One region of the Cytobacillus sp. FSL R7-0696 genome, then DNA from elsewhere that is predicted to be linked to it. Evidence: a T-box and tRNA genes for the amino acid it is inferred to sense, from the RefSeq annotation. Region 1 holds a T-box; the other holds one or more tRNA genes.
What was found. A T-box is a leader RNA that pairs with one kind of tRNA and senses whether it is charged. The one in region 1 lies ahead of tyrS (tyrosine--tRNA ligase), so its partner is inferred to be a tRNA-Tyr.

Region 1 (3,402 bases):
TATTCTCTTTATTTAACGCGGATTAAAAAAAGGGTGAACTGGCGTGGTAGAAAGGTAAAAGTATGAATATTTTTCCGATTTTCACCCTTACACCACTCGCTCTTTTAACAGTTAATATTCTTGCATGGGGTTTCATTCACATCAGTTTATCTCTTTTACTAGCTTCTCTACCACTCCGTTGGTTTAAAAATGATTCTCCTCTTTATCAATCAAAAAAATGGGAGAAAAACGGAGAGCTTTGGCAATGGCTGGTGAAGGTAAGACAGTGGAAACATAAAATTCCAGATGGTAAGCATATTATTTCTAAAGGATACGAAAAACAACACTTACAGGGTGTTTCTCTGTCAGACCTTGAAGTTTTCTTATATGAATCTAGAAGAGCAGAGCTCACCCACTGGTTATCCATACCACCCGCCTGTTTATTTTTCATTTGGAACCCCATTTGGGCAGGTTGGGTAATGATTGCCTATGCATTACTATTTAATTTACCTATTATTATCGTACAACGCTATAATCGGCCACGCTTAATACGCTTAATAGCATTAAAAAAATGCAGAAAAACTGTTTACTAAAGATAAGTAGCCTATCTCTAATTTTTAGAAATAGGCTACTTCATTTTAATATTGAATTAATGTATATTTCTTCTTCCCGCGACGAATAACTGTAAATTGACCCTCTATTTTATCTTGCTCACTCAACTGATAATCAACCTGTTGCATACGATCACCGTTAATGTAGATTGCACCGTTCGTTACGTCTTCTCTCGCTTGTCTTTTAGAAGGCGAAATTTTAGCCTCTACGAGCAAGTCAACAATATTGCCCTCTCCAGTATGTTGATAAGAAGGAACATCTTTAAATCCTTCCTTTACTTCCGCAGCGGTTAACTCTTTAATTTGTCCACTGAATAAGGCTTCAGTAATTTTCAACGCTTGGTTCAATGCTGCTTCACCATGTATTTGTCTCGTCATTTCTTCTGCTAATGCCTTTTGGGCTTTACGTAAATGAGGCTCGTCTTGGACAGCTACTTCCAAAGCTTCGATGTCTTCACGTGATAGGAAGGTGAAGTATTTCAAGTATTTAATGACATCTGCATCTGCTGTATTAATCCAGAACTGATAAAACTCATAAGGTGATGTTTTTTCGGCATCTAACCAAATGGCTCCACCTTCTGTTTTTCCAAACTTCGTACCGTCAGCTTTTGTCACAAGCGGAATGGTCATACCGTATGCTTTTGCACCTTCTCCAACCATTTTACGGATAAGCTCAAGCCCAGTTGTAATATTACCCCACTGATCACTGCCGCCAATTTGAATTTTACATTGATGATTTTCATAAAGATGCTTAAAGTCCATCCCTTGTAAAATCGTATAAGTGAATTCCGTAAAAGAAATGCCTGATTCTAATCTTTTAGCTATCGTATCCTTAGCTAACATATAGTTAACCCCAATATGTTTACCGTAATCCCTGAGGAAAGTGACAATATTCATACTCGATGTCCAGTCGTAATTATTGACTAATGTCGCTCCATTATCTCCTTCAAAATCAAAAATACGTTCTAATTGCTGTGATAAAGAAGCAACATTTTCTTGTACTTTCTCAATCGTTTGTAGTGTTCTTTCTTCTGTCGCCTTGGGATCACCAATTAACCCAGTTGCCCCCCCTACTAACACAATCGGACGATGCCCAGCATTTTGAAACCTTCTCAATGTTAAAAAGGGTAATAAATGACCAATATGCATACTATCACCAGTCGGATCCATCCCACAATATAAGGAAATCTTTTCTTTTTCTAAAAGATCCTTCATCCCCTCTTCATCTGTTTGTTGATAAATAATGCCTCTCCACTGTAAATCTTCTAATAAATTCATTCACTTTTCCTCCTTTATTTCATAAAAGATAAATTATTATCCAAAAAAAAATACGCCCCTGCTCATTGCAGGGACGCATTTCTTTGCGCGGTACCACCCAGTTTGAGAACACCCTTATTCTCCACTCTTCACTGATAACGGAAATACCGTTTACTACTACTAGATATATTCATTCGCAGTAAAAGCTCCGGGAGGTATTTCGCACTTCTATTTGTATCGACTCACAGCAAACCGTCGACTTTCTGAAAACAGGGATAGAATGACTACTTATGACCCATCAACGCTAATATTAAATTGAATCGTAATAATGCATTTTTATCATAAAAGAATAACCAATGTCAATATGACGTTTTTTTCAACTTTTTTTTATCATAATAGGAAAAATATGAATTTTGTACTTTATGACGAACCTTGTCATATTACCTGTTAGGTTATGCTATAATGTATTTGATTTTAGGAGGGATGAACGAATGAATGAAACCTTCAGCAAGATAATAGAAAAAGCAAAAGCCGCGTTCGGTTTTTTAACTCATAATAAAACCAAAAAAGGCGCACGTATTACATATCAAGTTATATGGAACTTATTATTAATACTTGCCATTACCGTTATTTTAGGTGGGGCATTTGCAGGTGCCACAGGTATTGGCTATTTTGCTTCTCTTGTTAAAGATGAACCCCTTCGTTCTTATGAAAATATGCAAAAAGATATCTATAATTATGAGGAAACCTCAAAATTATATTTCGCTGGTGATGTATATTTAGGGAATGTAAGAACGGACCTTGAAAGAGAAGAAGTGAAACTAGAAAATGTTTCACCATATTTGAGAGATGCTGTAATTGCCACAGAGGATGAGTACTTTTATGAGCACGAAGGTGTGGTACCAAAAGCTATCCTACGTGCACTGTTTCAAGAAGTAACTAACGCCTCTACTCAATCTGGAGGAAGTACATTAACTCAGCAACTGATAAAAAACCAGATCTTAACAAACGAAGTTTCTTTTGATCGAAAAGCAAAAGAAATCTTACTCGCATTAAGGTTAGAGAATTATTTCGATAAAGAGGAGATTCTTGAAGCTTATTTAAATGTCTCTACTTTTGGCCGCAATGCAGAAGGTAGAAATATCGCTGGCGTTCAGGCTGCTGCCCAAGGTTTATTTGGTGTTGATGCTAAAGATGTGTCTATTCCGCAAGCAGCTTTCATTGCTGGTATGCCTCAGTCACCTTTTGGTTATACACCATTCCAACAAGGTGGTGGCTTGAAGGATGAAGAGTCTCTACAACCAGGCATTGATCGTATGAAAGTCGTACTTAAGAGAATGTACGATGATGAAAGAATTACTGAAAAAGAATATAAAGAAGCTAGTGAGTATGATATTGTTGCTGACTTTAGAAAACCGAAAAATGATGATGCGATTGAAAAATACCCTTATTTAACTTATGAAATTCAAGACCGTGCCAAAGAACTTTTAGCATCCATCTTAGCAGAACAAGATGGATATGAAGAAGCTGATTTAACTGGTGACCTTAAAAACGA
Region 2 (3,402 bases), 1.4 Mb from region 1:
AAGAGTCCACATCGACGGGGAGGTTTGGCACCTCGATGTCGGCTCATCGCATCCTGGGGCTGTAGTCGGTCCCAAGGGTTGGGCTGTTCGCCCATTAAAGCGGTACGCGAGCTGGGTTCAGAACGTCGTGAGACAGTTCGGTCCCTATCCGTCGTGGGCGCAGGAAATTTGAGAGGAGCTGTCCTTAGTACGAGAGGACCGGGATGGACGCACCGCTGGTGTACCAGTTGTCTTGCCAAAGGCATCGCTGGGTAGCTATGTGCGGAAGGGATAAGTGCTGAAAGCATCTAAGCATGAAGCCCCCCTCGAGATGAGATTTCCCATAGCGCAAGCTAGTAAGATCCCTGAAAGATGATCAGGTTGATAGGTTAGAGGTGGAAGTGTGGCGACACATGCAGCTGACTAATACTAATCGATCGAGGACTTAACCAAACAGGCGATTACTCAATAAATATCTTCTTCAACATTACCTAGTTTTCAGAGAATGATTTAAAATTTCTCTTGAAATTTTCATAAAAGACGTTATAATAATAAATGTCTTTAATAAGTCCGGTGGCGATAGCGAGAAGGTCACACCCGTTCCCATACCGAACACGGAAGTTAAGCTTCTCAGCGCCGATGGTAGTTAGGGGCTGTCCCCTTGTGAGAGTAGGACGTTGCCGGGCATACATATTATCATATTATTCCGCAGTAGCTCAGTGGTAGAGCATTCGGCTGTTAACCGAACGGTCGTAGGTTCGAATCCTACCTGCGGAGCCATTTTAAACAAAATCAAAGATATTTAGCTGATGCTTCCATAGCTCAGCAGGTAGAGCACTTCCATGGTAAGGAAGAGGTCACCGGTTCGAGCCCGGTTGGAAGCTCTGGTAAGAACTTTAAATATTTTTGGCCCCTTGGTCAAGCGGTTAAGACACCGCCCTTTCACGGCGGTAACACGGGTTCGAATCCCGTAGGGGTCACCATTTTGGAGGATTAGCTCAGCTGGGAGAGCATCTGCCTTACAAGCAGAGGGTCGGCGGTTCGATCCCGTCATCCTCCACCATTTCAATTTACTATAGATGGGCCGGCCTAGCTCAATTGGTAGAGCAACTGACTTGTAATCAGTAGGTTGGGGGTTCAAGTCCTCTGGCCGGCACCATTTTAATATATTTATGTCGGAGGGGTAGCGAAGTGGCTAAACGCGGCGGACTGTAAATCCGCTCCTTCGGGTTCGGCAGTTCGAATCTGCCCCCCTCCACCATTTCAATTTTATTTGAATGAAAATCCAAAAAGCGGACATAATATAATTAGTCCTTTTTATTTTGTTTTTTTACATACGATGGGCTATAGCCAAGCGGTAAGGCAACGGATTTTGATTCCGTCATTCGCAGGTTCGATCCCTGCTAGCCCAGCCATTTTCGAGCCATTAGCTCAGTTGGTAGAGCATCTGACTTTTAATCAGAGGGTCGAAGGTTCGAGTCCTTCATGGCTCACTTAATCCTTAAACATTTATGTTTAAGGATTTTTATTTGTTATCTTGTATTTTTCTCCATGAGTTCAAACATAAGGAAAAACCCAAATTTTGCGGCGATCCATCGAAATTACTCACATTACATATAAATCATCAAAAGTGTATACATACTTCTTGTATGAGATATCAAATGGCCTTTCTTCGTACCATTTCTCTAACTTAACTAAGCGCATCTATTTTCGGTGATTTGTAATTGCAAGCTGTGTTAAGAAATATATCATTCTCCGTTTGTGTTGTACGGTCCTGACCACAGTAATTAACCCAATAAATGCCCTTTTTTTGTATAGATATACAAAATTTTGCACAGTTGAACCAACAGAATGTAACCGTTTACAATAGAGAGAGAATTCATTCTTTAGTAGGGGGAGCAACTAAATGAAAAACATTTCGATTATTGGTATGCCGATGGACTTGGGACAATTACGAAGAGGGGTAGACATGGGGCCAAGTGCCATTCGATATGCGGGCATTGAAAATAGATTACAACAACTTAATCACCAAGTTGATGATTTAGGTGATATTGAAATAGGTAGGTCGACTGAACAAATAGATAAGGAAACAGGTTTAAGAAACTTGGACTTAATTGCAGAAAAGACTAAAATCTTAGCCGATCAAGTTGATGGGGTAGTAAAAAAAGGAGCATTTCCTCTAGTTTTAGGAGGGGATCATAGTATCGCTATTGGTACATTAGCTGGTTTATTACAGCATTATCATAACTTAGGTGTGATTTGGTACGATGCACACGGGGACTTAAATACAGCAGAAACTTCGCCTTCCGGTAATATTCATGGGATGTCCTTAGCAGTCGCTCTAGGGTATGGGCATCCGTTGTTATTAGAGGTAGGAGGAGTCCATAAGAAGTTAAAGCCTGAAAATGTTGTGATTATAGGAGCAAGGTCTTTGGACCAAGGAGAAAGGGATTTAATTAAAGCCAAGGGAATAAAAGTCTTTACGATGCATGAAATTGATCGCTTAGGGATGCCGAAGGTAATGGAAGAGACGATTAGTTATTTACAAGACCGAACAGATGGTGTTCACCTTTCGCTAGATTTAGATGGTCTTGATCCATCTGATGCACCTGGTGTGGGTACACCAGTTATGGGGGGGATAAGTTATCGAGAGAGCCACCTTGCTATGGAAATACTGGCAGAATCTCAAATGATTACTTCGGCCGAATTTGTTGAGGTTAATCCAATATTAGATGAAAGAAATAAAACAGCTGATGCAGCGGTGGCCTTAATGGGCTCGTTATTCGGTGAAAAATTACTATAAAGTGAAAGAAGCTTGAGCATCGACTCAAGCTTCTTTTTTTAATGTTAATGTATAGTATCTATTAATTAGATTGTCCAATTCAATGCTCGCTTTAAGAACTTGGTGGTTTGAAAATGAAGAAATAGAAGCAAGTTCAACCATTTTAGCTCTGTGGATTTCAATATCTTTTAATAGTTCCTCCGTATACATGAGATCATTGTCCTTTCCATTTGAAAATTTTATTCCAGCACGTAGACAATCTTTAAATGTATGGTCTCTTGTTCGTTGGAGCAAAAATATTGAAGGGAAGGTCTTTTTTCCTTCGTCAACACACTGGTTTTAAATCCTTTATACCCAGTATGAAAATTAATTAAACTACTTTAGTTAAAATTTGTTAAAATATTATGTGATAACTCTTATATAACCAAAGTACTTATGGAGGAATAGGAACCTAATAAAAAATATGTGAAACCTTTTTGCTATCGATTCGTAAATGATTATCGATAAGCCGCATAGAGCGGGGGTAAATAGATGGAATTGTTGGTGAAGAAAAGAATTAAACAAGTATTAAAAGGAGATCAAGATGCTTACGCTGAAATAGTAGAAATATACAAAGACAGAGTATATCATATCTGTTATCG

Region 2: it has a tRNA-Tyr gene. The T-box ahead of tyrS (tyrosine--tRNA ligase) is inferred to sense a tRNA for this amino acid. The anticodon was not compared.

What each region holds. Positions count from the first base shown of each region.
Region 1 covers NZ_JBBOWA010000001.1:2,902,549-2,905,950, reverse strand. The annotation lists gene MKX29_RS15160 (glycosyltransferase family A protein) at 1-66, shown strand, start outside; gene MKX29_RS15155 (glycosyl-4,4'-diaponeurosporenoate acyltransferase CrtO family protein) at 63-572, shown strand; gene tyrS (tyrosine--tRNA ligase) at 618-1,868, opposite strand; T-box leader at 1,935-2,158, opposite strand; gene MKX29_RS15145 (transglycosylase domain-containing protein) at 2,339-3,402, shown strand, end outside.
Region 2 covers NZ_JBBOWA010000001.1:1,493,493-1,496,894, reverse strand. The annotation lists rRNA gene MKX29_RS07885 (23S ribosomal RNA) at 1-432, shown strand, start outside; rRNA gene rrf (5S ribosomal RNA) at 549-665, shown strand; tRNA gene MKX29_RS07875 (tRNA-Asn) at 685-759, shown strand; tRNA gene MKX29_RS07870 (tRNA-Thr) at 791-863, shown strand; tRNA gene MKX29_RS07865 (tRNA-Glu) at 888-962, shown strand; tRNA gene MKX29_RS07860 (tRNA-Val) at 967-1,042, shown strand; tRNA gene MKX29_RS07855 (tRNA-Thr) at 1,063-1,138, shown strand; tRNA gene MKX29_RS07850 (tRNA-Tyr) at 1,157-1,240, shown strand; tRNA gene MKX29_RS07845 (tRNA-Gln) at 1,320-1,394, shown strand; tRNA gene MKX29_RS07840 (tRNA-Lys) at 1,400-1,472, shown strand; gene rocF (arginase) at 1,886-2,782, shown strand; gene MKX29_RS07830 (aspartyl-phosphate phosphatase Spo0E family protein) at 2,807-2,971, opposite strand; gene sigW (RNA polymerase sigma factor SigW) at 3,293-3,402, shown strand, end outside.